DNA from 4 places in the Cytobacillus dafuensis genome. Region 4 is predicted to be linked to each of the others. Evidence: riboswitches for the same ligand, from Rfam matches in the RefSeq annotation. Region 4 holds a riboswitch; each other region holds the start of a gene.

Region 1 (7,830 bases), 320 kb from region 4:
AGATGGACTCTTCTCGAGCCAAGGTTACTTGAAATCCGAGCCGCTCACTTAACACCTCATTTACAGCATTATCGTCAGCCCGATAATCCAATCCATCAGGCATAGTTACAATTGGAGTAGCTCCTTCATATCTCGCTCTATAATTAAATAGCCCGTCCATCTGTTGGAATCGGCGTGTAGTCTTACCACTGCCAAACTTTCCGCTCAAGTTTCTTATTGCCCACAAACGATCTCCAATGAGACCTCGATTATTAATTGACACAGATGACAAAGATTCCCCTAAAATGGTTTTGACAGGAAACCGCCGGATTTCCTTGACTTGTCCTATAAGTTGTTCATCCTTATGTTTCATCGTTTCACCCCTGTTTTTTGAACTATCCTAAACAATTCCCTTATATGTGAATGTTGGTAAACCATTATTTCTACTTGATTAGAAAAAAGGCCTTACTCCTATTTGAAGTAAAGCAACAAAAAATAGATATTAACACTTATTCTACTGTGACATTCATCAGAGGTAAGCTCCGGTTAGGAAAGACTGTTGATGGAGTTTCACCAATTCTTTTCGCACCCATTTTTAAATAATAGCCTTCTGCATTTGGATCACTATCAATATTAAACTCTTTCATGTTTAAATGTTTTGCTTTGTTTATTAAATCCTCCCATAATACTTTACCGATTCCCTTACCTATATGGTCCGGATCTATGAACAATGCATCCAAACGATTAGGATTTGTAGAAAGACTATAAAATGCAAGTATTGTGTTATCTTTCTCCAATACGTAAACATGATTTTCTCTCATGTATTGTACTGTTACTGTCAGATCATCTTTACATTTTTCAATAAATTCTTTTGAATATCCCCAATAGGCTTTAGATTTGTAAGCTAATTCACTAAGGACTTCACTGTCTTGATTCTCTGCTTTTCTTATTATCAATGAAGACTCCTCCCGATTGTGTTCTTTCCTTTTAGTTTGGAACGTTTAATATGACGTCCCCGTAAAATTTCCCATCAAACTCAACTTCAATTCTCCATAATCCACCAATAGGGAGTTCGAAAAAAGTTGTAAATCGATTTAAGCTAGGATAACCAGAACTTGGCTCTGTTATCTTTTCCGGAGGTACTGCCGTTATGCGCTCTCCAGTTTCTTTATGATAAGCATACATCGCTAATTTTTTTCCTTTGTAAGTTTCAAATGGTTCTGCAAAACTAAACATATACCCGTAAGATTTTCCTGCGACAAGGTTTGGGTCTGGAAAAATGCTAAACAACACTTTGTCATTTTCAGCATATTCATTTCGGGGTTTCCAATCTATTGTTTTACTTAATAATTCACTTTTTAAAATATGAGCATTGTCTTTATCTAATGATCCAAAGCCTTCATCTTTATTATTACTAATAATTGTTGCAGTGCCGTTATTTTCACCAAACCAAATATCGTATTCATTCAATCTTTCAGGCATGTCTTTATTATATTCAAAAAATAAAGTGGCTTTTACGTCTGCTTTTCTGGCCATTTCTGCTTCTTTATCTTTATTTGGTTCCCATTTTATATTTTCAATTACAGTGGTTATTCTTTCTATTGTTTCACTGTCTGTTATCATGAAAACATCTTCATAATTGCCATCAGGGTTCATTTTCTGAACATCAACTCTTGTCAATTGCCCCTTTTCTTCCTTCATACAACCGGCCATTAATACGATAAATACAAAAAGAAAAGTAACATTTTTTATTTTTTTCATCCCACACCTCCTCCATTGATATAGACTTTCCAAATAACAATAATGTTACAATTTTCCAAACTAAATATTTTCATTATTTAAATAAGTCACTTTCACTATTTACTTTTTTTAGTAATCACCTTATCCAATAAATCATACACAATAAAATCTGTATTCCCTTTCATCCCATTATTTTTGAATTTTTCTTTGTGACCGAATTGATGGGGATTTCTTTTTTACGGGCGCATTCAGCTCTTATTCGTGACCGTTTTGGTGGGGAGTTTCTTTTTTCGGGCACATTGAACTCTTCTTTATCAATAAATTTATCTCCCCATTGTTATACGACGTTTATTGAAAGCCTTTTGTACAAAGAATTAATAAGGTTCTCACATATTCACTTTTAAGAGAAAAATCTTATTCGTAAACTCTGAATACCATTGTTATTGATGTACCCGATACACCAATTTCTTTGAACCCAAGTTTATTATAAATATGGACAGCATTTTCATTATCTAAGTCAACACTTAAGGAAAGAGATTTAAAACCATCTTCCAGTGCTTTCTGAATGATCTTATTCATAAGCAGTGTTCCTACCCCCATTCCTCTAGCATTCTTTGAAACTGCTATTCCTAATTCAGGGGTGTCATGATCAACGTATCCATATCCTTTATTCAATTCATCAAATAATCTGTACCATACCGCTCCCATTTTTTGGTTATTATTATTTATAGCGATTAATGCATTATCACCATTTCGTCCCCAACCTTCATAATATTTTTTTATTTGAGGAAGGTTTAATAAATTCTCTTTAGATGGTTTATTGTTTGGAATATGTATGGACTCATAAAGCATATCCTTAAAAAATTCAAACTCGCTTTCTTCAAGATTTCTTATGTAAAACAATATAGATTTCACCTCATTTTTATTAAAAAATCACACGGTTTTAGGTTGATCCAGAAGCGGTTCATACATCATAATTGCATGGTTTTCCGTAACGAATTCATCATCTATTTGAACTTTTTCTTTGTTAAAAATTTTACGATGAATTCTATTATGTCTGACGTAGCCGCCCCAATACTCCTGTGTAATCAAATGGGCCTGTTCATAAACTTCATAAGCCCGAATGGGAGGAGTATCTGATCTCCATTCTCCTACTAAATGGGTATCAGATAAATATACAATTAATTGGTATGAGTGATTTGTTTCATTTTTTATCTGTAAATCAAGATAGTTGTAAGCACACGTTGCTCCACTGCCAAAAGGCTGACTTCTATTGGAATCTGGAAATACATCATAACTATGACGGTATCTTTCTGTAACAGTTAAAGGAGAATGCAATGTCATCCAATAAATTAAATTCGATAATTGACATAATCCCCCACCAACACCTGTTGTAACCTTACCATAATGTAAAACCATACCATCTACATAACCTTTTCTCCTTGTTGTCTTACCAAGCAATCGCCAATAAGAAAATGTTTCTCCAGGATTGACAATGATTTTATTTAGTTTTTTAGTTGCGACCTTGAGATTCTTCACTTTATTTTGCTGCAACCACATATCTACATCTTTTAATTCTCGGAGTAGTAATGTTTGATGGGTGAAAATCACATGCGGTAATAAAGTGTTGCTCTTTTTTATTGAAAACTTCTTTTTTCCTATGAACCAATTAATATATCTCTTTAAGCGGTAATACTTCTTCCCAAGGTATATTCTAATAGCACTCCTTTTTACAGGTTTAAGAGATTCCATGTATTTTCCCCTACTTCAAAATTATTTTTAAATTAGGATTCCTACTTTTATTTTAACAGAATATTACAACATTCATGGGTAAAGTTCTTTTTATTTGCTAACCCGCCCAATAATAGCTGCAAATCTATTTCCCTCATATTTATCTTCCATAAAGCTGATTTTTATCAAGTAATGCCCTCGTTAATTGAATTAAAAAGGTTCCTATACTCTTTCTCCTACAAACAAAATCAGAAAAGTAACCAGTATCATAAAAGAACCTAAAAATTTATGATAGTAGGATTTTTCAGTTCGGTTTATTAGTAGTTCCTCAATCCCTTGATTTACATTCTGGAGGAAAAACATCCCAAACATTGGGCTTGTTCTGATAACGGGTGAATAAGTATGAAAAGTCGAACCACTATTTAGGTTCAAAAAAATAATAATGAATAAAATAAGAATTAAAAAATCAATAATTTTTGCATAGGTCTTTCTATTCACAGAGAATAACCATTCATATTTGCTTTTGATACCAAGATGTCTTTTCAAATACACTTGATCTACAAGTATATAAATTGTAAAGACAATCACGATGCCTACAACTGAAAATGTATTCACTCTAATCCCCCCTTACCTCAATAAATATACCATAATTAACCAATTTATAATAATAACAAAAAGAAAAGCCCTACAGAGATTTTTCTCTCCACAGAACTTTTCATTAATGACAAAATGTTAACTATTCTTTCTATATTTTCCGGGTGTGTACGCGCTTTCCGTGATCAGACTCAATTTAACGGTAAACTTAATAAAGTGAAACTTCCATCAGTGGGGGTTTTTCTTCATCCCCCACTGATGGTTAGTTGAACCAATCGGGCATTTACGGGCAGTTGATCCCCCACTTACTCTTCTTTGCATACGCGAATCCTTGAAGTGGGGGTCTTACTGCCCGTTAATCTGCGATAAATTCGTATCATTTATTTCACATGAAATATGATTCTAAATTTTAAATCTATTAATTGCTGTTTGTAGATTTAAAGCCATATTACTTAAAGCTGCCGCTGAAGATGATATTTCTTCCATTGAGGCATTTTGTTCTTCTGCTGATGCGGCTACGTTTTGTGTATTTCCTGCAGATTTTTCAGCAATAATGGCTACACCTTCCACCATTTCTACCACATTCTGAGAGCTTGAATTTACCTGTTCTACAATTGCTGACACTTCTTGAGTTTCGTCAGTTATCTGTTCAATGGACTTTACAATATCACTGAATGCATTTCCAGATTGATAAACTAATTTAATGCCCGCATCTACTACAGTTGCTCCATGATTCATAGATTGCACAGCTTTATCTGCTTCTATTTGGATCTCTTGAATAAGTTCGCGTATTTGACTTGCTGCCTCACCAGACTGTTCCGCTAACTTCCTTACTTCATCAGCGACTACTGAAAACCCTTTTCCATGTTCTCCTGCCCTTGCAGCTTCGATTGCAGCATTTAAAGCTAAAAGGTTTGTCTGATCTGCAATTTGGGTAATCAACTCAACGATTTGGCCAATTTCAACTGATTTATCACCAAGGATATTTACTACTTCTTCAGTTTCATTAACAGTTTTTTGAACAAGATTTATTTGTTCAACTGTTTGAGTAACCACTTCATTTCCGGCGACTGCCTTATCATTCGCTGTAGCCGTTAAATCTACAACGGATCGAATGGAAGCTGCAGCCTGATTCATTCCCCTTGAGATTTCTACGACTGATTGATTAACATCTGTAGCATGCGATAGTTGTTTTTCTGACCCTAATGCCACTTCTTGAATTGCGATTGTAATTTGTTCTGTTGTACCACTCGTCTGTTCAGCATTGGCAGTCAGCTCTTCCGAAGTTGCAGTTACTTGTTCAGCATCCAGGCTCACTTCACGAACCAAGAGGCGAAGATTCTCCTTCATTTGGTTAAATGATCTAGCCAGATTTCTAAATTCGTCCCGATTCTTTACATGAACATCCTCTTGAGTAAGATCACATTCCGCGATGGCAGATGCCGCTTTTTCTATTGATAAAATAGGTTTAGTAAGCATTCGAGTAATAACCACGCCAATAATAACCGCTAATACAATAGCAATTATACTTAGGATAAGAACAGTTGATGCAACATTATTAGACAATTCAGAACTAGCGATACTTCCTTCATCCATAAGTTTTTTTTGCTCTTTTGCGAGTCCATCTGCTATATCACGAATTTCTCTCGATAATGGAATAACTTCTTCAATTGCATATATATTTGCTTTTTCCGGATCTTTCTCCATCAAATTTATGACTTCATTTGACATCTGCATAAAGTCATTATTCATTGATTCAAGCTGTTTTAATTTATCTTTATGATCTTGTTGATAAGCTATATCACTTGTAGCTTTTATGCTCTCATTTAGATTATCGATAGATTGTATCAATAAATCCGATGCATCCTTTTCTCTTATTAATACTCCTCTCAAATTACCGCCTTCTCTAGATGCACTGATTTGCATATTCATTGAATTAATTAATATATCTGCCCGCCGATCAACCAAATCTGAGTAAGATTCGTCTACTTTCTTAATGTTGACATATGATATTGAACTAATAATGCCAAGTAAAATGACAACACTCAAAAATCCCGCTAACAACTTTTTCCCAATTGTAAATGTCATATAATATCATCTCTTCTTCAATTATTATTTTGCTTTTTTAATTTTATCTATCTTCAATAGTATGAATCACTTTCCACAATATCTTGCCCCAACAGTACTCTTCGAAAATATAAATTTAGTTCAACTCATTCACTCGCTGTTTATTTCCTTATCATAAACCACCGACTATTTTTTATTTTCACAAAAAAAAACAGCTGTCCATTAAAAATAGAGCAGCAATCACTTTAATATAGGCAACCTGGAGATCATAGTTCAATAGCTAATATAAACGACAGAACCATTATTTTGCTTCCTTATCTTTCAATAAGTCTGCCTACACCAGACTTTGTACCTATGTAAAATCACTCATTACTTTTTCACTTTAACAGTCTAATTAACAAAAATGGAATAGTCAATGAAAGTTAAACATTATTTTACAATAATATACATACTTCGACATTTTTCTGTCATATCTTCTGGATAAAACCTATACAGGCTTTAGTTTAAACATCACTTATTTCGCTCTTTATGCACCCAAGAAGCTACTACAGCGATACTCCAATATCCTTTTTTACTATACATTGATAAATATTCATCAAAAAAAGCATTGAAATTAATGCAGGATTTCTAGAACAGTAAGCGAATTACCAATTCATAATTCTCATTTATTTTTATGAAAGGATTGGAGGAATAACATGATTGATGTTCTAAAAATCAAGCCAGAAATGACCTACAGTCTTAGACATAGTGTTTTACGTCCTCACCAGACAGTTGAGGACTGCAAATATGATACAGATCATGAAGCTGGTGCATTTCATGTTGGAGCATTTTATCAAGGAGAGCTAATTAGTATTGCTTCCTTTTGCGTTGAAAAGAATCCTGATTTTAAAATTGAAAAGCAATATCGTTTAAGAGGAATGGCAACTCTTGAAGAGTTTAGAAAGTTAGGAGCTGGTAGATCACTTGTTACCTTCTCCGAAAGTTTGATAAAAGAGCAGGGGTTTGACCTACTATGGTGTAAAGCAAGAACCACAGTACAAGAATACTATAATAAATTAGGCTTTAAAGTACATGGTGAAATATTTGATTATCCTCCTATTGGTCCACATATTGTGATGTATAAAAAATTAACATAAAAAAACAAAAGGTCAATCTCCTACATAGATTGACCTTTTCGATAACATATCCGATTTTTTCTCTATCATACTCTTAAATATCAAACCCTCATGATTTTGATACACTTATCGCGTTGCCAAATCTAATAATAGAAAATCCTAAGGTTGAAGAAATAACCATATCTCGAATCGGAGAGAGATCCGGAGTAAATCTTAATTCTATGCTTTCACTCAAGAGCTTTTCTAATAACTCTCCAACAGGCTCAACCTTAATCGGAGAAACTTCTTGATCGGATACATAATATCCAGCGTTCTCATCGAACATTTCAAATGAGTCTGCACAAAATGTATAGACATATAGTTTTGTTTGACGAATCCGCTCTAGCCAACGGCTTTCAACCGTGATAATCTGGTCTGCACTTGACCCGAAAAAGAATTGATTTTTATCATTTTCGTTCGTATAATCTGCCTTCCAATAAATAACTCTTGGACAATCTCGCGGAAAATAGTAATGAATGGAATGCTCTTGATCAATCGCCCAAACAACTGGTTTCGCAGATGTTTTGGATGGTCTTGGAGAAAAGGTTTTTATATGCGGGTTTTC
Region 2 (7,830 bases), 1.6 Mb from region 4:
GAAGGAAATTTCGATTCATTTATCGCCAGAGCTCTTGGAAATGGTTGTGATGTATCGTCTTGTTTTGGTACGGTGTTTGTATCAACGATGTTTTGGAAAAATTACTATAAATACAATAATTTTTCCTACCGACTGCAAGGACTGGATGCTGGTGTAGAGATTGGACAGTTACTGGAGGTATCGAAGCGATTTGGCTTCGAATCGGGAGTGTACTTCCAATTTCTTGATCGGGCTATCAACCATCTTCTTGGTCTTTCCGAAGAAAAGGAAAGTGTGTACGCTGTTATACCGCTATCTGCTGACCCTACAAACTGGTCACCTAACATAAGTGACAGGGAGGGAATGATCACTGACGCAGAATTGGGCCGAGAGTTAACAGTCATTCAGTATGATCACAAAGAACGGTCACAGAAGGTCGATAAGTGTTTGATGTTAACCAAGATGAATGAAGCGTCTATGCTGGAATCAACGCAATCGTTTCGAAATATTCCTTTCAAAGAGAATATAAGTTATGAGGGGCATGTTATAGCACTGCCTCGTGTGAAGAGGTTTCCGTATGATTTGGCATCCTTTTGTAGAGAAAGATTTTCACCAGACATGGACTTCGTGTTGGGAAATGTAAGTGTATCTCAATTAGCCACTCTTTTACAGGAGGCGACTGCCTCTTTTGCGTATCGAAATGATTTAGATGCAGCATATTCTAGAAAAGAGCTCCGTGTCTCTCTGTACTGCTGTTTGTATAATATAGAAGGCGTAGCAAACGGTGCTTATTATTATGATCCCTTAGACCATTCCTTGCGACAGATAAATCTTGGAGACCATCGACTTCAGTTGCTTGACGGGATGACTGGCCATAATGTAAATATTACTCAAGTACCAATCTGCATTCATGTGGTAGGAGATAAAGATTACTATAAATCGACATTTGGATATAGAGGATATCGCATTCAGCAAATGGAAGCGGGTATGCTTGTACAGCGATTACTAATAGCGGCGTCATCCAATGGAATGGGGGGACACCCACTCCTCGGATTTGATGCGAAAATATGTGATGAGATTTACAAGCTCGATTCACAAGAAAAAACCTGTCTCATCCAAATCCCGATTGGCCCTTATCGAGATCGGCCATGGTTACGGGGAACCCTGCTTAGTTAATATAGTTAACAGCGAAAAAAAATATTCTAAGATAGACCAATTGATAAGAGAGGAAATTATTTTGTCTCTTTTAATTGGTCTTTTTATTTGTTTAACTTAAAGCAGAGAGAAACTGTGTTTAAGAAAAGTATATAACTATTTGAGATAACAAAAATCATTTATAATTATTATTGTTAAAATAAAAAAAATTAGACATTTTCAATACTTTTCGTTTATATAACGAATATTTAATATCATATCTCTATTTGTTAACTCAATATATTTTAAAAAATGGCTGTGTTATAGCTCAGTGTTGTTAATGCTAATTTGTTGTTGATTGGAGCGGAAGGCGCGTGACTCCTGCGGGAGAAGCGAGTCAAAGGAAGACCCCGCAGGAGCGCTCTTCGACGAGGAGGCTTCCGGACCACCCGCGATCGCTAAGTGCCTGCAGCGGAAATCAACAGGGAAGCTTAACATAGCCAATAAAATGAAAGTATTTAGATTAACGCTAAAATGAGGACAAGATGGAGGAATTTATGCAAAGAAATAAAAAAATTAGAAATAGGGGTATCTCAATCGGGGCACTTAAAACAGGAAGGAATAACTGTATTACTGATGTAGAAGGGGTAAAAGTTGGTCATGTTACACTTGATCATCCATTAGAGGGAGATGAGTATGCCTGTACTGGAGTAACAGCTATCCTTCCCCACGGAGGGAACTTGTTTAGAGAAAAAGTGGTTGCAGCTAGCTATGTATTGAACGGATTTGGAAAAACAACGGGATTAGTACAGGTAAATGAATTAGGTGTGATCGAGTCTCCTATCATGCTTACGAATACTTTTGGTGTTCCAGCCGTTACTCAAGGGACATTAGAGTATATGCTTGATATCACTCCGGAGATCGGAGAAACGACTGGAACAATTAATATTGTAGTTGGAGAATGCAATGATAGCCATTTGAATTCGATTCGGCATTTTCCTGTAAAGCCAAATCATGCGAAGGAAGCAATTTCTAAAGCATCTATAAACGTATCTTCAGAAGGGGCTGTTGGAGCAGGTAAAGGAATGGTCTGCTTTGGATATAAAGGTGGAATTGGGAGTTCCTCTCGAATTATTATTGATGGAATTGAAGGGAAGGAATACACAGTAGGATGTATGGTTTTAAGCAATTTTGGATCAAAAGAAGAGTTTCCGTCCCATCGGTTTTCAGGACTTGGAACTCAAGAAACTGCGGTATCCAAAACGACTGATGGCTCTATCATCATAGTTCTTGCCACAGATGTTCCTCTCAGTGATAGGCAGATGCTAAGAGTCGCCAAGCGCTGTGGCATTGGATTAGGCCGATCCGGCAGCCATTTTAGCCATGGCAGTGGAGATATCGTAATCGCATTTTCTACAGCTCAAAAAGTTTTTCATCAAAATGAACAAGTTTTTGAAGCCTCTCAGCATATAAGAGATGATCACCCAATGATGAATCAACTATTTGCCGCTGCAGCTGAATCAACAGAAGAGGCTATTTTTAATTCGCTATCCCAAGCAGAAACAACAAGTGGGAGAAAAGGGAACATTGTCGAAGCATTGTTTCCTGAATGAAAGTTTCCATCTTTTCATTAATCTGTAAGACGAGCCGGATGTCCTATTTTCTCGTATTACATAATATGTTATAATTTTTTCTGCTTTGCATAGAAGAAAATGAATAATTGTACATATGTTATGAATGAAAGTAGGAACGCAACATGAGACTAATAAACATAGACGATTACAATCCAATTTTTATGCAGCTTGCCCGTCCTGTTTTTGATAGGCAAAGGAGAGTGCTGCTTGCTGCTGGGAGAACGATTCACCCTGTATATTTAGAACGGCTTGAATCAATAGGTGTACGCTATTTGTTAGTTGAGGATGCTCTATCTGAAGGAATATCCATGGATGAAATTGTTGATGCAACGACCTGGATTGCGGCTATTGAAATTATTCAAAAAGCTTTTCAGGATGTTGCGCAAAAAGGCAATCTACCCATAATTACATTGCAAAAGCTTGTTTCGAATCTAGTGGAAGAGGTTTCAAAGCGAAAAGCAATCATTTTATTCCCGACAACCTCACTTGCCGAGGATTTAAGAGAATATGCTCATGCGGTAAATGTTGCGCTTTTATCTTTACACCTTGCGAACAAAAAGCAGATTCCCCCTAATCAATTAAAAGATGTAGGGATGGGAGCATTGCTTCATGATATAGGGAATGCTATTAAGGTTAGTGATGCTGGGCATCCATTAGTTGGATTTAACTTCTTACGAAATATAAGAGAAATAAGCTTACTTTCTGCTCATATGGCCTATCAGCATCATGAAAAGGTAGATGGAACGGGCTTCCCACGCGGTATAGCAGAAGATCAAATTCATGAATTTGCCCAAATTTGTTCAATTGCTAATATGTATGATAATCTCTTATCAAGTCAAGAGATGCCGCCTCATGAAGTGATGGAATATATTATGACGAAAGCAGGTACTGATTTTAGTATGGAGCTTGTTCAACTATTTGTGGAAGTGGTTCCTTCCTATATCCCGGGCACAAGGGTGATAATGAATAATGGAAGAGAAGCGATCATCACAAAGATAAAAGGGAGTATGCAAAGACCATACATTCGTTTTATCGAATCTGGGGAAGAAGTTTCATTAGTATCCAACCCCACTTTATTAATAAAGGAAGTTCTTCAAAAAGGATAGGAAAAGATTCAGGGATTTGAGAATTATATCTCAAGTTGCTTACACATAATTAACATAATCGAACCTTGATTAAATGGCTGCCTATCTGCTTAGGCAGCCATTTTAATTACATGATTTATCATAGATTTTCTTATATCACGGTTTAATTTCCTATAAAATCCTTTTTTTTGAAAATGAATTGACTATGGTAAAAAAGAACTATATGATTAAAGTATAAGTTATGGGATAATTCAGAAAAACTTAATAATATCTATTAGAAAAGGCAAATTCATTGAAAAATGAAGACGCAAAGCTAAAGGGGCTAAAGTCGATTGACTATGCCAGCCAGTTACCGAAATCATTAACCATGTCATTGATTAATCGGTACAGATTAATCTTTTTTTTGTGTAAGAATGAATTTATTCCATTTCCGTCGAACAGGATAATTAATAGCCTATTTAAAATCTATTTTTGGAAGTGTTTAAAATGGCAAATATGGAAGGTATTCGCTATATATTAAGAATCTTTGACCAATTATTAAAAAAAATCGGTACAGAGAAAGATATCATTTCTAATGAAAATTATTTGGAGATCGAAAAGAATATTGAATATCCAGAGGATAGAGAGGTCATAGATTCAGTACTCTTAGAACTTCAAGTTATTAATGACCAAATAGAAAACATGAGATGGCTAAATCAGCATTATAAAATTCTTCATGAATTTGCCCAGGTTTGCAGCAAGACGCTGAATGAGGAGATCCTACTTAAAAAGGCATACGAAATGGTTTCTCAAGTAATGTCTACAGATGCCTTTTACATGGCTTTATATAATGAAGAAAAGCAGCAAATTCAATTTCTGATTATGCTGGAAAATGGAAAGATCTATCCAAATAGAACAGTAGACATGGGTGATACTTATACTTCAAAGGTTATTGAAACAAGAGAAATCATTCATTTGAAAAAAGAAGCGCAAGCCTATGAATCGAAAGCAAAATTTGGAGAGAAGGAATCAAGGTCATGTATTTTTGTACCAGTAATCATAGATGATCGTGTAAGAGGAGTTATATCATCTCAAAGCTTATCAGATTTTGCCTATCGTAAAGAACATGAGGAGCTTTTGCAAATAATTGGATCTCAAGTAATCAATTCAATTGGAACAGCTAGGCTATATAAAAAGATTTTTTTAATGTCAAGGACAGACGAATTAACAGGATTGAAAAATCACCGTGCTTTTCATGAAGATTTAACAAAGCTTATGAATGAAAAAGGTCATGAAAAAATGACTCTTATGATGATTGATTCTGATCATTTGAAGAGGATTAATGACAACTTCGGGCATGATACAGGTGATTTGTATTTAAAAAAATTAGCAAATGGGATAAAAAGTGTTTGTCATGATCATATTGTTGGCTATCGATATGCAGGAGACGAATTTATGCTGATCATCCAATCTCCATCGGATGTTGAGGCAATTTATAATAAACTCTTAGAATTTTATAGAGAACACCCCATCAAAATATCTAATAATGAAATTCTTATTTCAGTCAGTGTTGGCGTTGCAATGTATCCAGAACATGGCAGGACTGTTGATGAATTGAAGAAGTCCGTTGATCAAGTGTTATACAAAGCAAAGCAACAAGGTGGTAATCAAATTGTGATTGTGAATAAATAGTGTCAGCCAAGCGAGAAGACGCATGTTTTTTCGCTTGACTTATTGGAAAGTTAAGGACTTAGTTAAGATCCTCCCAATCAGAAAAATGGCCGCTTCCATTGCACCCTGGACAATCAAAAGAATTTCCATAAAAGGCGAATTCATTTACAGGATATGACATGAAGCCTCTTCCATAGCATTCCGGACACTTATCTACTTCTTTCATTTGAGAGACATGGTTTTCATATCTAGCTGCTCTCCATTCGTTAAAAGCTTTTACTAGCCCCATATGATTCACCTCCAAATTTTTTTTCTTATTTTCTGTAAAATGAAAGAATTTTATTCATGGGATAGAAAAAAAACTCGAGTTTGCTAGTCAAAACTTGATTGCTTTTGCCCCACTTCTATATGAACACGATTAACTTCTACGCTATTAATAATTAGTTGTGAGACAGGAAAACAGAAATCTCTTATGAGTAGTTGTATAATGTAGGAAGAATCAGGATAATTTTAGATTAAGATAGGTTAATTATTCCTAACGGAGTGATAGAAGGGAGATTTCGAATAATGAAAATATTAGGTATTTCAGGGACAATTTTGGGAGCAAAGACAGCGATTTTAGTGGAGGCTGTGATGAAAGAAATCAAAGAGAAACACCCTGAAATTGAAACTGAGCTGCTTGACTTAAGAAATATACAAATGGAATTCTGTGATGGCAGGAAACCAGAATTATATAATGATGATACAAAGAATATGATAAAAGCCGTATCTGAGGCTGATTTTTATCTTGTTGGATTTCCGATTTTCAATGGATCATTCCCAGCACCTTTGAAAAATTTATTTGATATCGTTCCACCTTCCGTTTTTCGTCATAAAGTAATGGGGTTTGTTGCAAATGGAGGGACTTATCAACATTATTTAGTCGTCGAAAATCAAATGAAGCCGATCGCAGGTTATTTCAGGTCCTTTGTAGCGCCAAGCTATGTGTATGTCAACGGAAGCCACTTTAATGAGGCGAATGAAATCGTTGATGAAGATGTATTAAAGCGCATTGAGGATTTAGCGGAGGAACTAGTTTTTATGGCAAGTGGTTTAGGCCATTTATAGAAAAGGTGAATATTTATGAGGTTAAAAGAGGTCACACTCCGTCATTTAAAAATGAGAATGAAATCCCCATTTGCAACAAGCTTTGGAACTTTTCAAGATAAAGAGTTTATTTTACTAGAGGCAAAGGATGAAAGCGGAAATTTCGGATGGGGTGAATCTGTTGCTTTTGATTCACCTTGGTATACGGAAGAAACTGTAAAAACCAATTGGCATATGCTTGAGGATTTCCTCATTCCGGCTATATTAAATAAAGAAATTCAACATCCTGATGAGGTTTCTGATATTTTTTCGTATATTCGCAAAAATAATATGGCGAAGTCAACGATTGAGGGGGCCATTTGGGATTTATATGCTCAAGAAAAAGGAATTTCCCTTGCAAAAGCACTTGGGGGGGAGAAAAACAAAATTGAAGTAGGCATCAGCATTGGCATTCAGAATACAGTTGATGATTTATTGAAATTAATTGATGAGTATGTCACTGAAGGCTATAAGCGGATGAAGGTGAAGATTAAGCCAGGCTGGGATGTAGATGTTTTGAGAGAAGTAAGAAAACACTTCCCGGATGTGCCGCTAATGGCAGATGCCAACTCAGCTTACCGACTTAAAGATATTGATCATTTAAGAAAACTGGATGAGTTTGAATTAATGATGATTGAGCAGCCATTAGCCTCTGATGATTTCATTGATCACGCAAAGCTTCAAAAAGAAATTAGTACTCCTGTTTGTTTAGATGAAAGTATACATTCATATGAGGATACTCGTTTGGCGATTGAAATAGGGAGCTGCAAAATCATCAATATTAAAATCGGACGTGTCGGCGGTTTAACGGAATCAAAAAGAATCCATAACCTCTGTCAAAAGCACAATATTCCTGTCTGGTGCGGGGGAATGCTTGAAGCTGGCATTGGAAGGGCACATAATATAGCACTCACATCATTAAGTAATTTTGTTTTACCCGGAGATACGGCAGGCTCATCACGTTATTGGGAACAGGATATTATTGACCCAGAAGTGGTTGTAAAGGATGGGTATATTAGCGTTCCAGATGTACCTGGCATTGGGTATGAACCGAATAGAGAAACGATTAAAACATTTACTGTGAATGAAAAAACCTTTTCTTAAAGGAGTATACAAGGAGAACTGAAAAATCATATAAAACAGCCCTTCTCAAGTGAGAAGGGCTGTTTTGTTGTAAGAACAATTAATGCTCTAAACGAGGTTTTATTATTTCTACCAGATAT
Region 3 (7,830 bases), 820 kb from region 4:
TTTTGGAATTGTTAAGCTTGTCCATCCTTCTGATTTCAACTGTTTAGCTATATAAATGATTTGACCTACATGAGAGGAGTAGTGATACATTTGTCTCTCAATTGCCTCAATGAGAGTGTGAGGTTCATTCCGAATGAATATCTTTCGATGCAGCTGATCCTCTTCGATAGAATCAAGTGCGTTTAGGAATACATTCCATCCTTTTTCCCAGACCTCATATAACTCATTACGATTTGAAATAGTATGCTCAAACTCTCCATCTCGGTCCCGATCAGGTTTTTCACCATCAGAATTTAAAAAATCTGTCCAACGAGAAACCATATTCCCGCTCATATGCTTCACAATAATTGAAATGCTATTGGAGTTATCATTCGGGAACCAGAACAGCATTTCTCCATCAAGTTGATCAAATGTCTTTTCAGCCGTACTTTTCATCTCTCTAAACCGTAATTTAATCACCCTTAAATATTCAGAAGATATTTCATTGTGAGTATTTGTCATTTTAAAAGCTCCTTTGCTATTTTATAAATATTAGCTGTGTTAAAGCTTAGAGTTGAGAATGCTATTTTGTTGTTGATTGTAGCGGAAGGCGCGAGATCCTCGAAAATGCATTCGCATTTCCTTCGTGCGGTGTTTATTCGGGAAAGATTATTCAACGTCCTGCGGGAAATGCGTGTCCAGGGGAGACCCCGCAGGAGCGTTAGCGACGAGGAGGCTCCCCGACCACCCGCGGAAAGTGAGTGCCTGCAGCGGAAATCAACAGGGAAGTTTAACATAGTCTAATTATATAAATGAATTCTTTATTAAATCCGTATGTCCTGCTTTCTAAACTCTGAAAAACAGATTGAATGATAAAAAAAAGGAAAATTGATAAAATTGGATTAATGCTATAATAATGACAAATTTATGATAAAAAGGACTATTCTTCGGAGGTACAGATGATGGAAATAGATCAGTTAAAAAAGGCTATCGAAGAACTGCCAGAAGGGGAAGTAAAGTCATTATTGTTTCATATTCTCTTAAGAGTGAATCATATAGAGGAGAAGGAATATTCAGAAACAGAGTTTGTGGATGATGTGAAAAGGGTATATAAAACGCTTTTGGATATAACGAAAGAAAGGTCGGAATCGAAGCAAGCCGATACTTGTCAAATGATTCATATTCTTTTCGGTGGATCCCCTGCGGGTAGTTTAAAGGTAGCATTAAAGGAAATGGGAGTGTTTGAAAAGGAAAAAGTGTACTCCTTCTGGAATATATTTTCGGTCGGACCTATCTGGCAGCTGCATGAAGAGATTGGAATCGGAGCCAGATTTACTTGGATGAAAGAATCACTGAAGGATAAACATGAGGAGTTACGAGAATATTTACAGAGATTTCATCAGACAGTTCACCAAATTTTGTCCATTCCAAAAGATGTCCCTATTACCCTATGGACTGCTGAAAATGCGCATGAGCAGACAGGTCTACGCTTTGTTTTGCATTTATTAAAGGACAAGCCTAATGAAATTAAAGTGATTAACACCTCATTGGCATATGCAGAACATTTTAATCGAGCCGATATAAAATACACAGTATTGCATTCAGGGGAAATACCACCTGAAAAACTCCAAACCATTTATGAGCACAGTAAGCAGAAGCATTCTTTGTCGAACCTTGAAAGAGAGCAATATGAACAGGAATGGCTTCATCTATCGGATAATCGGGAATCATTACGAATTTGGCGGAATGGAAGAATTCAAAGTGTTTGTATTGACTATTATGACCAATACATCATCAATTTGGCGAAAAAGCTTCAACGCGAACGAGAGTCAGAGGAGTTTATGAAATCAGCGAGATTAATTGGAGAAGCGTTAGGGCATTTAGATCAATATATAGGTGACGAGTTCTTGGAATATCGGGTGAGAAAGCTGATAGAAAATGGTGTTTTTGAAATGGAAGGAAACTTGAAAGCCATGAGATACTATGGAGTAAAATTAAGTTAGAAAAGGTGTAACATGATTTATACGATATTGATATTCATTCTTGCAGGAATCGCTGAAATCGGCGGAGGATATTTAGTCTGGCTATGGCTGCGTGAAGGAAAGCCATATTGGTACGGGATCATTGGTGGGATCATTTTGGTTATATATGGGATTATCCCTACTTTGCAAAATTTCCCTACATTCGGAAGAGTGTATGCAGCCTATGGTGGCGTATTTATTATTCTTTCGGTTTTGTGGGGATGGGGAGTCGATAAAAAAACACCTGATACGTTCGATTGGATTGGAGCGGTCATATGTTTAATTGGAGTATCCATCATGCTTTGGAGTCCAAGGCAGTAGACAGAACAATAGTCGCGGCTTTTTTAAAAAAAATTCATAAATATTTCATAAAAAGAATATATCTAGTAGTTATTAAGAACTATATAATCAATGTAATCATAGTAAAAAAGTATCGGGTAGCAAAGAATGTTCATCTGTAATTTGGGCGCTTGGATGGATATTGAGCGAGTAGCGCAACCGACCCTATAAATTGGAGGTTAATATGGCTATTCTCTGGAAGAAAAAAACCAGGCAATACTTCTTAGAAAATATGGATCATGCAGATGGGAAAATTGAAGTAACAGTTCCTCATATTCTTTTAAAAATCAAAATGATTGATCTAACTATTGAAGATTTACAAATTATTAATCAGATGCAAGGACTTATAAAAGAAAATATAGATCGATTGGTCAGTGATTTTTATAAAACCATATTACAAGTTGAGGAATTGAAAAAAATTATTGAAAAGCATAGCAGTGTTGAAAGGTTAAGAAGTACTTTAAAAACGCACTTAATTGAGCTGTTTGACGGTAAAATTGACACGGATTTTATTGAAAAAAGATTAAAGGTAGCAAAAATTCATTATTATATTGGTTTAAAGCCCGCTTATTATATGGGAGCTTTTCAAAACCTTCAAAAAACATTGTTTGACATCATATTCGAGAATGTTCCCGATAGGATGGAAATTAAAACCATTTTAACGGCCGTTACAAAAATCTTTAGCTTAGAACAGCAAATTGTACTAGAATCATATGAGCAAGAAAGAGCGAACGTAAGAGAACAAGAACATCAGCAAGTTAGGAATGAGATAAAAAATAAAATCATTGAAGTGAGCACAGATCTCGTTGCGACAGTCGAGCAAACTTCTGCATCTGTTGGGAGCTTATTAGATAGCAGTAAAAAGGTAAACGAGCTAGTAACACATACGGAAAATCAATCGTTATTAACGGAGGAATTTGTTACTGAGGGTCAAAAGGAAATAACACATCTAGTGGGCCAAATTCAATCAATTAACAATGATATTGAGAATATGAATGAAATGGTTAAGAATCTTTTGTCCTCCTCTCAGCAAATAAAAGATGTCATAAATATTGTTCAAGCTATTGCAGACCAGACTAATTTGCTTGCCTTAAACTCTGCCATTGAAGCGGCTAGGGCAGGCGAACACGGGAAAGGATTTGCTGTAGTAGCAGATGAAGTTAGAAAGCTTGCAGTTAGAACGAAAGAATCGATAGGTACGATTGAGGAGCTAATTTCATTGTCTAATACCTATACAAATCAGGTGGATACGGCGCTTAGAAATGTAAATGTTGCGGTAGTTGAAGGACGAAGTAAATCAGCTAAGACAAGTGAAGCATTTGATCAAATTACAACGTCAATGAAAAATAGTGTAAAACAAGTTTCGGATGTAAAGGTTCAAATCAATCATATTGTAGAAACGATTCATGAATTTGGTCAAGCGATGTCTACTGTGTCTTCATCAGCTGAAAATCTAAATAATACGGCCAATCTTGCATAAGTGATTTTATCGCAGATTAACGGGCAGTAAGACCCCCACTACAAGGTTGCGAGAGAATCAAAGAAACCTAAGTGGGGGATCAACTGCCCGTAAAGGCCCGATTGGTTCAACTAACCATCAGTGGGGGATGAAAGAAAACCCCCACTGATGGAAGTTTCACTTTATCTCTTGACGTTCCTTTATTTCTATCCTATAATGCAAAAAAACAATTATTTTCCAATTGAAATGAATAGGGCTAAGATAAGGACATGAATCTTTCTTACTTTTCTTTCCAGAGATCAGGGTCATCGGCTGAAAGCCCTGAAGAAAAAAGATTGGTTTACCACCTTGGAGCTATTATGGGGAAAAGTTAATCCTTAGTAACCATAATCGGGAAGACCGTTATCTATTTGAGCGTAAAGTCTATTTTTGTGCTTTACGGAATTAGGGTGGCACCACGACCGCACTCGTCCCTTGCTTTGGGATGGGTGCGTTTTTTATTTTATCTTTGTAAATGTTACCGTAAAACTGGAAAAAGGAAGAAGAAGGTAGCGAGTAAAACCTAATCGTTACCGCGAAACAGAAAAAGAGAGGAAAAAGGTAACAAAAAAAGCTTCAAAGTTACCATCAAACAAAAAAAGCCGTCAAACGTTTCAAAGGAAGCCTTTTACTAAAAAAATACTATGCGACGAAAAGGACATGAATCTTTCTTACTTTTCTTTCCAGAGATCAGGGTCATCGGCTGAAAACCCTGAAGAAAAAAGATTGGTTTACCACCTTGGAGCTATTATGGGGAACAGCAAATCCTTAGTAACCATAATCGGGAAGACCGTTATCTATTTGAGCGTAAAGTCTATTTTGTGCTTTACGGAATTAGGGTGGTACCACGACCGCACTCGTCCCTTGCTATGGGATGAGTGCGTTTTTTTTATATAAAAAATTCATAAGGAGGAATAAACATGTCAATGGAAATGGAAGTAGAAAAGCGCAATCATCGAAAATTAGGGCAGCAGTTAGAGTTGTTTATGTCAATGGAGGAGGCACCAGGAATGCCCTTCTTCTTACCAAAAGGAATGGTCATTCGGAATGAGCTTGAACATTTATGGAAACAAAGGCATCAACAGGTTGGGTACCAAGAAATAAAAACGCCGATTATGATGAAGCAAGAGCTTTGGGAACAGTCTGGCCATTGGGAGCATTACCACGAGAATATGTATTTTTCCCATGTTGATGAGCAGAATTATGCGATTAGACCAATGAATTGTCCAGGTGCTGTACTCATTTTTAATAGTAAGAGAAGGAGCTATCGAGAACTTCCTATTCGTTTTGCGGAACTTGGGTTAGTTCATCGACATGAGCTTTCAGGTTCTTTAAATGGCCTGCTAAGAGTTCGCTCCTTCACTCAAGATGATGCACATCTATTTGTTCGGGAAGACCAGATTGAGTCTGAAATAGCGAAAGTGCTGGATTTAATTGATGAGTTCTATTCGACATTTGGTTTTAGTTATAAAATGGAGCTTTCTACTCGGCCAGAAGATTTTATGGGTTCAGTAGAAATATGGGATAGGGCTGAATCCGCTCTGGAAAAAGTTTTAAAGATAAAAGAATTGCCTTATCAAATCAATCAAGGTGATGGAGCTTTTTATGGTCCTAAGATTGATTTTCATATACTGGATTCACTCGGAAGAAGCTGGCAGTGTGGTACAGTTCAGCTTGATTTCCAAATGCCTGAAAAGTTTCATTGCCAATATATCGGTGAGGATAATAAACCTCACCGTCCCATCATGATTCATAGAGCGATTTATGGTTCGATCGAACGGTTTATGGCGATTTTAATTGAACATTTTGCTGGTGATTTTCCGTTTTGGCTAGCTCCAGTGCAAGCGAAGATTTTGCCGATTTCAGATGCCCATCTATCTTATGCTTATCAAATGAAACGGGATTTAGAATTAGCTGGATTCCGAATTGATGTCGATGACAGGGTGGAAAAGGTCGGGTTAAAAATAAGAGAAGCTGAAAAACAAAAAGTCCCTTATATGCTTATTATCGGGGATCAAGAGGTGCAGAATGAATCGGCAGCCTTAAGAAAGCACCAAGTGGGAAACGTTGGGCAAATGAGTATTCAAGACATTATTGCAAGATTCAGCGAAGAAAAGGATAACAAGGAATAGTATGTAAAATCGGAGATCCTAAAAGGTATTGAACCTCTTAGGATCTCATTTAAAAGGTTTTTGATTATGTTTCAGGTGCAACCAACTCTACCTTAATCCTATCCGGGTCTTCAAAGTAGACGGCGTAGTGCTCCTTACCTCCAGCAAAGGGATGCTTATCAGTGTAAAGGATGTTTATGTTCTTTTCTTTTAACTTAGATGTAATATCGTCAATCTGTTTACGTGAACTTGCATGAAATGCCAAATGGTTAAGACCTACTCGACATCTATGATAAGGGATGTCAAGAAACCTTTCCTCCGTCTGAACGAAAACAATGTAAGTTTCGCCTAATTTCCAACTTTGGCCTTTTTCCCATTCCTGATATGGACTATATCCTAATTCTTCTAAAAACCAACTCCAAAAATCAATCGTGCTCTTTAAATTAGAAACATTTATTTCAACATGATGAATGAGCCCTTGTGACAACTAACACCCTCCTTATTAAACTTATAAATAAATGTTTTTATTATTTCGCTTAAGCGATAAGGATTTCCTTTAAACGAAGAAATTAATCTTCACAATCTAACCAAACATCCTCAACATGCTTTTTCTTTTGCTGCTTATTGATTTTCCGGTATTCCTTCGATTTGAAGATGATATCAAAGTCATAGTTGTCAGGGTACAGCTCTTTGCCTTTAATATATAGCTTTAATCGTTTATGATTGATTGTTCGCTTTTCATTTTGTATTTGAACGATATAGTTTCCTTGTGAGTCTGGCCCTTTATAAATAATCCCCGTTTCATTGGTTTCAGTAACAAGCACATTATCTCCCTGTTCAAAAAGAGCAAATGGTTCTGTACCCGTAGGAAGGGGTTGCTTTTTCGTAGATTTCCTTGCATATTTATTGATTGCTATTTGCTTTAGATAATCCGAAGCCTTCAGAATGCTTGCATCGATTTCTTCCCGATAGCTGCGAATATTTTTATAGGTGATTTGGTGGGCTTTCTCGATCAATTCCGGATGCATGCCGAGCTTGATGGCAATGTCAAATGCTTGACTGTTGCCGCTTTGCCCAAGAAGAAGCCTGTATGTTGGCTTTAGTGTTTCGAGATCAAATTCCATCATTCCATTGAGAAATCCGCTTGTTTTTTCGGCAAAGTCCTTCATTTCGCTATAGTGGGTTGTTGCAAACAAAGTTGCTCCCTTTTGGTAGAGCTGCTCAAGAATAACGATTGCCAGCGCCATTCCTTCGCTTGGATCTGTCCCTGATCCTAGTTCATCAAGCAGAACTAGCGAGCGGTCATTCGTAATACGCAGAATGTCAATGATATTAACGAGTCTTGAGCTGAATGTGCTCAAGTTCTGTTCAATGCTTTGACCATCGCCAATATCGACGAAAATATGCTGAAAAATGGCGAGCTCACTTCCATGATTGGCTGGAATAGGAAGTCCTGTTTGCGCCATCATGGTAAGTAAGCCAACTGTCTTCAATGTGACCGTCTTTCCACCAGTATTAGGTCCAGTTATCACTAATGCCCGATGATCTTCACCAAATCGAATGGATAGAGGAACGGCCTTCTCACCAAGCATCGGATGCCGAGCTTCTTTTAAATCAATGATATAATCCTCGTTTAATAAAGGTATTGTACCGCCAATTTTTCGGCTATAAGATGCTTTGGCAAACAGGACATCATAATGATGCATCGTTTCTATGGCGATAGCTATTGTGTGTTCATGCTGTAGCACCTTGTCCGTTAATTCGTATAAAATTCTTTCTGTTTCCTGCTCTTCAGCCATACGCAATAGCTCAATCTCTTCCTGAATGGAACTTAGTTCTGTCGGTTCCATATACAAGGTAGAGCCTGAAGCAGAAGTGTCAA
Region 4 (7,830 bases):
AAAGCTCTTTAATCTTTTCCGCTGAAACTTGAAGAAGTTGTGCCGCTTCCTCCTGAGAGAATCCTTGTACATAGGTAAGGACCATCGCTTCTTTCTCGTACTCTTTCAATTGATCAAGTGCTTTAAATAAACCCTGACGTGGTTCACTTTCCTCTGAAGCTTGTAAACTTCTATTACCAGAAAGCTCCCGGCAGTTATGTATGAAAATGGATGTAACCCACGTTTCGAATCGTGTTTTACCTTTAAATCGAGGCAACTCCTTTTGAACTTGTATTATGGACTGGTAAAAAAGCTCTTCCATTTGCTGCTGATTATTAAGATAGGACCAACCAAGCGTATACAACGATTGTTTATGCTGATCGTACCAATCGACGATGGAGTCCCAGCCTGTTTCTCTTTTTGTAGTGATAGAAATGGGTTCTATTTTTGCTGGAATCATAAACGTGTCCCCCCCTTTTTTAGCGTAATTCACTGTCACTCCCGATTTTTCTTGGGCTGAAAGCTAATAATTATTATCAATAAATTACAATTATTATAAATAATGGGTTATATATAGAATATCAAACTTCTTATAAGTTCGTAAGTCTATGTGTCTATTATCTAACTGATAACAGCTGCTTCGTTCTATTTAATCCTCGATATGGAGGAAAAAATTAAAAGAATCCATTTTGAAAAAGCTCGATCAAAGTGGATTCTACAGTTTTGAAAATAGATAAAGTGAAACTTCCATCAGTGGGGGTTTTTCGACGCACACGACGTGCTAGTGCCGACGTTGCCACAGGACGTGGCGTTCTTAGTCGGCCTTCATCCCCCACTGATGGTTAGTTGCGGCCCACAGGAAGTGGGTCACTCAGACGTTGCCACACGATGTGGCGCTTTTAGTCTGTGTTCATTTTACGGGCAGTTGATCCCCCACTTACTCTTCTTTGTATACGCGAATCCTTGAAGTGGGGGTCTTACTGCCCGTTAATCTGCGATAAATTTTTATAAAAAAGTTTGATCACTTTAAGAGCGTTTGTTTAACATTCGCATCGGTTAGCTTACTATCATACTTGCCGTTTATTCCAGCAAGTACGAAATAATATCTTGATTCGTATTTTGTAGAGTGCTTGGGATATCATCACGATTTGAAATTAACCTAAAATAACAAGTGTCGACTTTATCCTGATATAAACGATATTGTATAAGGTTCTTTTTACTCGTGAGTTTACTTATAATTTGTTCATAGAATTGACCTTGAGTCATTTCATCTGCTGAACCTAAATGAATTGTTCCCTTTAAATCATTTTCAATAATAAATCGTAATTGTTTTGCTAACATTACATCCAAAAGATTGTTACATACGAGATTACTGTACACATCGATCACTTTATTATTTTTTATGCTTTCATTGATTAATTTCCATCTTGGTGAATCCTTCCCCCATATTGCCGGGATTCGGATAATGACCACTCGCTCATCCAAAATTTCTTTTAGCATGTTTTCACATTTAATTTTGAACTTCCCATAATCTGATTCAGCATTAGGTATATCTGTTTCTGTGTGGGATCTTGAGAAGTCCCCATCAAATACATTTGTCGTAGAAAAGTAATAAACTCGACTACCATTATTTTGTAATACTTTAGCCAATTCTTTATGAAACGTAAGCTGTTGATCAAACTCTCCTCTTAGGCAAGAAATCACAATGTCGGGCTTAATTGTGCTTGTAATTTCCTTCAGTTTATCTATTTGCTGAACTTCTAATTGGAATTGCTTATCATCAGGGAGGCTAGTTAACGAAGAAAAATACGTTCCATATACGTCATATTCATCAGTAAATTCATCTAATAAAGCTCTTCCTACAAGACCACTTACTCCAAGAATGAGTATCTTTTGCATCGCCATTTCCCTCCACAAACTTTTTTAAACAAATAACATTTCTTTCACTTATGATGTAATCACTTCTTCCACCTAAAAATTCTCTTTCCTATTCAACATTCCTGCCTCGTGTGCTTAACAAGAAAAGAAATTTTCACTACATGATTTTAATCAAACTTTTTTACAAATTATCAAGACCTAAATCTTAAAAAGTCATAAAAAATAAAGGGAGATACATATTAGTCATGTATAATATGCATCACCCTATTAATTATTGTTAAACAATCGTTGCCCTTTAAATAATGATTTTTTGTTTATTAGTATAGTGATAAGAAATTATCATTTCATTTGTGATTAAGACTAAGTACTTATTTACTCTAAAAAATAGAATTTGATCCGATCACGACAGTAGCGTCCAGTTCCTCGTCTCTAGCCACTTTTGTGGTAAGCCCAGCACCTGAAAAGATGTCAAAGGTCTGAGGTGCCTGCATTTCGCTCGTCTCTATCAAAAGATGTCCTCCCGGTGCTAGCCAGAGAATTGCTTCTTCTGCAACTCTTCGCTGAATGTCAAGTCCATCCTCTCCTCCGTCAAGTGCCACCTTCGGTTCATGTAGGCGAGCCTCCTGCGGCAGCAGCTTGATTGCCTCGGTAGGAACGTAAGGTACGTTCGCAACTAGGATATTCACATGGCCTTTAAGTGAGTAGGGCAGAGCTTTATACAAGTCACCTTTAAAAACATGGCCACTGAAATCCGTTACGTTGCGGCCAGCGCATCGTACTGCGACAGGGTCAATGTCAACAGAATACAATTCAACTCGTCCTAAAGATGCAGCGAGTGCTACGCCCACAGCACCTGACCCGCAACATAGGTCAACGACGATATCACCAGAAAATGACAGGGCTTTTGCCTGGTGAACAAGAAACTCGGTACGTTTTCGAGGCACGAAAACGCCTCGGTCCAATTCTATCCGCAAACCACAGAACTCTGCGTATCCAACAATATATTCAAGAGGTAAACCAACGGCTCGCATTTCCACCATTTTCTTGAGATCCTCTAGAGTTCGTGCCTCTGAGATAAGTAACCGGGTCTCATCTTCTGCGAAAACACACCCCGCGCTCCGAAGCCTGTTAATTATACATTTTTCCGTTTCATTGTCCAAAAAGAAATTAATTTTTTTTCCTATTTATCTCACCACTTTTGATAAGCTTATTTATAGCACTGTATTCGTTAAAAATTGGAGATATCCTTCTTCAACAAAATGGCTCTAAAATGAAAAATGAGTGCTTATCCATGTTTCAGGATTACGCCCTATAATGGGGGACTGCCAACATTTCGGAAATTTTGTATACTAAGCAAATTTCGACATAAATATAGCCAAATACCTATATGCTAAGGGATTTGGCTTATGTTACTGAATTGAGAAATTGGACTTTTTTCTTTCTCCAGAAAAGCGCCCTCCGTATTATGAGCAAAAAAAAATACTCTAGAGACTAACAAGTCCAGAGTATTTTAAAAAAACAAATATTTATTTAACCGCTTCTTTTAATTCCTTACCCGGTTTAAAAGCTGGAACTTTAGAAGCTGCAATTTCTATTTCTTCACCTGTTTGTGGATTACGACCTTTTCTTGCAGATCGTTCACGAACTTCAAACGTTCCAAATCCAATAAATTGGATTTTCTCTTCTTTAGCAAGTGTGCTAGTAATTGTTTCAAATATTGCATCAACTACATTCCCAGCATCTTTTATTGTTAACTCTGCCTTTGTTGATACAGCTTTCACTAATTCTGTTTTATTCATTTTTAGACACCTCAAATATTTTATTTATGTAGAAATAAAAAACATATCATATTTTCTTCTTTTTTCCTATTAATAAGTATAAACTAATTAGATAAAAATTTGATTTTCAAACTCATACTAGACTATATTTCCCATGCCGAACAACTGTATTTGGCATTTCGTATCCTAAAGTTTTTGCATCCTTACTTGAAATTTCGACTAATACACTATTAGTCCGAACAAGAAACACTTTACCTTCATATATGTTACTTTTTCTTTCAAAAAGAATAATATCCCCTGAATTTGCCCTCTTTTGATCAGAAAATTCGTTCTTTTCTTTTTGCATTTTCTGTTATTACGCTCCTATTTATATTATTCAAATGGCTGAATTCTTTTGACTATAAGGAAGAATATACTGTTTAGATGTTTAAAATCAACAGTAAAAAGATATGAGATCTTTTTAAAAAACACTTTTCTAAAATTATCTAAACTCAGACCGCTTCCTTATTTTGTGTTATCATACTAATTGCATATTTAAGATTTTCTAAACATTCTAACCGAATTCTTTCATCGCAAACAAAATCATCTAAAATTTCTTTTTTTAGTTTTGAAGTAATGACATATAGAGAATCTTCACTTATTTCTTTTAATTGATTCTCATTCAGATAGTTGTAAATTGCTCTTTCAAAGTATTCAACCGTACCAAATAACACAGTCAATTAACATTCCACCTCCTTTTTTTTCACTTACTCGATAGTCAAGCTTCGCCAAAACTATCTCAAAAAAAAGCCCACCAAAAAGATTGGTGGACTTGTATGATAAAGGCTATTCTATCATAGGTAACAGTATCCAATCATTTGGTAACCCGACTATCATAGCTAATCACCTTAGACTCGTGGCTTTGCGTCCTTATCTTTCAATAAGTTTGCCTTTATCAAACTGATACTTTTATAATAAAACTTTAGTATGGTAATTTCCAGTAAATTCGTCATTTTTCAACACACTTTAACAAAAATAGTAGTTTTATACCATTTATAGTATAAATAAATTGATGCTAAAGTCCTAATCAAGAAATGATGTATGAGAATTTTATAATTTGATAAAATTTTTGTCTTGTAAAGTATGTCTGAAAACTACCTTTAACCTAGCATTAATATAGATAAGAAAAATACTCACCGTGCTCCCCGCACCGTGAGTATTTTTTATCCATGAAGCTGGTATCATGAAGCCTATTTGAAGAAGATTACCGCCAAGTTCGAGCGGATAAAGGAGGATTACTCAAAAAGATTAACGCGTCGTTCCATTCACTACTACTTATTCACTTAACATTCTTCAAAAGTTAACTTCCTGAAATACGTAATAAAGGGTACCTCTAACCATGACAATACCGAACACAATTCCTATCACAACAGCTACAAGGTTTGATTTCCATGTGTAGCCTTTCATATCCAATTCGGAAGTGGAACGATCGACCTTTCTAAAGTGAATAATCATTCCAATATTTATCATAACTAAAAGGAAAAAGACGATCATTACCATAAACATAAGTTCAATACGAAGAACTTGATCTGGAGAATTACGATTCAAGAAAGATAGTAAAAATAGCAAACAACCTAATATTAAGTTCCAAACATATCCTACTCTTCGTAGTTTGGACCATTCACTTCCCATTTTTTGTTTTTCATAGATGGCGACTTGTTCAAAAATAGGAAAAATCGATTTCGTTGACTCACCCTTCATCAAGCCTAAAACTCCAAGAATGATCTGTAACACCCCAAGAACCAAGAAAAAGTGAGCAAATGAGAACGTAATATTACTGATGATAACGAAATAGATAATAAGGGCTGTTAATATTAGACCATTTGTAAAAGCAATCTGCTTCATTCTCATATTACGTAAATCTGTTGATTTCATCTATATCCCCTCTTTCCTAATTGATTAAATAGCTGTTGTCATTACCTTACAAACTATCTTGAAAAGATGATCGATAAGCACCTATATTATACCATTTTTACCGATTTACTAGAGGGCTGTTATTTAGAATATATCAAACCCTCTATCAGAAACCATATGTAATTTCTTATTCATTCTCTGTTCACATTCAAATTATAATCTAAGGATGTTAGAAAGAGATTGGAGGAATAAAAGATGAATATCGCTTGGAAAGAAATGAAAAAAAATAAAGCAAGATTTTTAATATTAGGTTCTATCGTTTTTCTCGTTAGTTTATTAACGTTAATTATATCTGGTCTGGCAAATGGATTATCACAAGACAATGCTGCATTAATTAAAGATTTACCAGATGGTCAATTTTATATGACGAAAGATTCAGACCAGACGTATACACTTTCAAAAATCGATAGCAACGTACAAGATAAAGTTTTAGCTAAAGAAAAAGATGCCGCTGCTTTTTCTATTCAAATGGGATTTGTGAATGATAGTGCTGATAAACAGCAAAGTGTCGTGTTTGTTACATCAACCGAGTCAGAGTTGTTCGAGAATGTGAAAAAAGGGGAAATCGTCCTAGATAGCTCAATGAAAGATAAAGGGATAAAAGTGGGAGATGTCCTGACAAATAATCAATACAGCGGCGAGTTTACTGTAAAAGGTTTTGTAGACCAAAAGAAATTCAGTCATGCCCCTGTTGCTTTTATTAATATGGAAGACTACAAAGAAATGTATCGTACAGAAGAAATGCAAATGCTTTTCGTTCCTGGAGAGGATTCACCACAAACAGTGGATGGATTACAAGCATTTTCGAAAAAGGAATTTCTTGATACCATTCCAAGTTATAGCGCTGAACAGATGTCCTTAAATATGATTGTTTGGTTTCTAGTCGTCATTAGTGGAATGTTGTTTGCTATCTTCTTCTACATGATGAACGTTCAAAAGATTGGATTATACGGTATTTTAAAAGCAATCGGTGTCAAAACAAGTGCTTTGTTTAAAATGATGTGGACACAAATGCTGTTTATTACAGTCATTGCTCTTAGTCTATCCATTGCACTCAGTCAAGTTTTTAATAAGATCGCACCTGAGGGTATGCCATTCCATTTAACCCCTGATACAACGGTAAAATTGTCAATCGTCTTCCTTATAATCGGATTTATTGGAGCTACTCTTTCAGGTATGCAGATAAAAAAAGTGGAACCATTACAAGCAATTCAACAAGGAGAGGTTTAATATGACAGTATTTACAATAGAGGACGTTAGAAAAACCTTCACAAATGGCGAAGTGACAGAAGAAATCCTAAAAGGAGTCAATCTTTCCCTTAAAGAAGGCGAGGTAACAGCATTGGTAGGTGCTTCGGGTTCGGGTAAAAGTACGCTTCTAACAATCGCAGCTGGACTTCAGCCAGCATCAGATGGACAGATATTGTTCGAAGGGACAAACTTGACTGAAATGAATGCAGAACAAGTTCGAAAAGTACGGGCAAACAAATTTGGTTTTGTATTTCAATTTGCCCATCTGGTCCCTTTTCTTACAGTAGAAGAGCAATTGATGCTGATGTTAGATGTAGCAGGCACTAAAATGAAGAAAAGTGAACAAAAAAAGGAAATTGACGAGATCCTTTCATTAGTTGACATGAGCCATCGGAAAAAGGCCTATCCATCTTCCTTATCTGGCGGGGAAAAGCAGAGGATTGCCATTGCTCGTGCCATTATCCATAAACCGAAAGTTCTCTTTGCAGATGAACCAACTGCCAGTTTGGATTCGAAAAGATCTAAAGATGTAATGGCATTAATCCGAGAATTAACCAAAACGCTTAACATTACTACTTTACTCGTGACTCATGATGAAGAAATGCTTGCATATGCTGATCGTATTATCAAAATGAGCGATGGACAGGTTGCATAGCACTAAGCTCGAAGAATGGATATTTAGATATGAAGAAGCAAGAGACTCTCCTCCTGCTTCTTTTATTTTAAATTTAAAAAATATTTTTTTACATATAGTTCTACTTCTATCGAAGTTTTCAATTGTAAAATATGTTCTAACTGGTCATTAAGTTGGTCTTTATTTAGCTTGGAAATTTGTCCCCTTGTCTTTAATATCGATGCTGAGCTCATCGAAAATTCATCTAACCCTAATGCTAAAAGAATTGGAATCGCCACTTCGTCTCCAGCCATTTCACCACACATCCCTACCCATTTTCCATGATTATGAGCAGCATCAATAACCATTTTAATAAGC

The links. A riboswitch is a leader RNA that binds a small molecule or an ion and turns the genes downstream of it on or off. The one in region 4 is predicted to bind cyclic di-GMP.
Region 1: linked by a shared signal. The riboswitch ahead of FSZ17_RS04435 (methyl-accepting chemotaxis protein) and the one ahead of FSZ17_RS05915 (hypothetical protein) in region 4 are both predicted to bind cyclic di-GMP.
Region 2: linked by a shared signal. The riboswitch ahead of FSZ17_RS13435 (sensor domain-containing diguanylate cyclase) and the one ahead of FSZ17_RS05915 (hypothetical protein) in region 4 are both predicted to bind cyclic di-GMP.
Region 3: linked by a shared signal. The riboswitch ahead of FSZ17_RS23605 (globin-coupled sensor protein) and the one ahead of FSZ17_RS05915 (hypothetical protein) in region 4 are both predicted to bind cyclic di-GMP.

The regions. Positions count from the first base shown of each region.
Region 1 is NZ_CP042593.1:886,202-894,031, reverse strand. It holds gene FSZ17_RS04465 (MOSC domain-containing protein) at 1-352, opposite strand, end outside; gene FSZ17_RS04460 (GNAT family N-acetyltransferase) at 489-935, opposite strand; gene FSZ17_RS04455 (hypothetical protein) at 967-1,740, opposite strand; gene FSZ17_RS04450 (GNAT family N-acetyltransferase) at 2,134-2,622, opposite strand; gene FSZ17_RS04445 (VanW family protein) at 2,653-3,471, opposite strand; gene FSZ17_RS04440 (DUF4181 domain-containing protein) at 3,673-4,065, opposite strand; gene FSZ17_RS04435 (methyl-accepting chemotaxis protein) at 4,447-6,132, opposite strand; cyclic di-GMP riboswitch class I at 6,362-6,456, opposite strand; gene FSZ17_RS04430 (GNAT family N-acetyltransferase) at 6,807-7,247, shown strand; gene FSZ17_RS04425 (DUF6886 family protein) at 7,336-7,830, opposite strand, start outside.
Region 2 is NZ_CP042593.1:2,834,520-2,842,349, reverse strand. It holds gene FSZ17_RS13450 (SagB/ThcOx family dehydrogenase) at 1-1,155, shown strand, start outside; gene FSZ17_RS13445 (DmpA family aminopeptidase) at 1,671-2,726, shown strand; gene FSZ17_RS13440 (HD-GYP domain-containing protein) at 2,870-3,853, shown strand; cyclic di-GMP riboswitch class I at 4,105-4,189, shown strand; gene FSZ17_RS13435 (sensor domain-containing diguanylate cyclase) at 4,319-5,503, shown strand; gene FSZ17_RS13430 (hypothetical protein) at 5,562-5,771, opposite strand; gene FSZ17_RS13425 (NADPH-dependent FMN reductase) at 6,050-6,589, shown strand; gene menC (o-succinylbenzoate synthase) at 6,605-7,711, shown strand.
Region 3 is NZ_CP042593.1:379,558-387,387, forward strand. It holds gene FSZ17_RS01915 (DUF1572 family protein) at 1-501, opposite strand, end outside; gene FSZ17_RS01925 (DUF1835 domain-containing protein) at 939-1,982, shown strand; gene FSZ17_RS01930 (YnfA family protein) at 1,995-2,321, shown strand; cyclic di-GMP riboswitch class II at 2,428-2,513, shown strand; gene FSZ17_RS23605 (globin-coupled sensor protein) at 2,524-3,819, shown strand; T-box leader at 4,048-4,276, shown strand; T-box leader at 4,478-4,705, shown strand; gene thrS (threonine--tRNA ligase) at 4,758-5,969, shown strand; gene FSZ17_RS01945 (VOC family protein) at 6,034-6,435, opposite strand; gene FSZ17_RS01950 (endonuclease MutS2) at 6,518-7,830, opposite strand, start outside.
Region 4 is NZ_CP042593.1:1,204,331-1,212,160, reverse strand. It holds gene FSZ17_RS05940 (sigma-70 family RNA polymerase sigma factor) at 1-439, opposite strand, end outside; gene FSZ17_RS05935 (sugar nucleotide-binding protein) at 1,060-1,878, opposite strand; gene FSZ17_RS05930 (putative protein N(5)-glutamine methyltransferase) at 2,235-3,017, opposite strand; gene FSZ17_RS05925 (HU family DNA-binding protein) at 3,384-3,656, opposite strand; gene FSZ17_RS05920 (DUF2187 family protein) at 3,769-3,981, opposite strand; gene FSZ17_RS05915 (hypothetical protein) at 4,127-4,354, opposite strand; cyclic di-GMP riboswitch class I at 4,492-4,575, opposite strand; gene FSZ17_RS05910 (hypothetical protein) at 4,968-5,549, opposite strand; gene FSZ17_RS05905 (ABC transporter permease) at 5,784-6,818, shown strand; gene FSZ17_RS05900 (ABC transporter ATP-binding protein) at 6,820-7,494, shown strand; gene ptsP (phosphoenolpyruvate--protein phosphotransferase) at 7,557-7,830, opposite strand, start outside.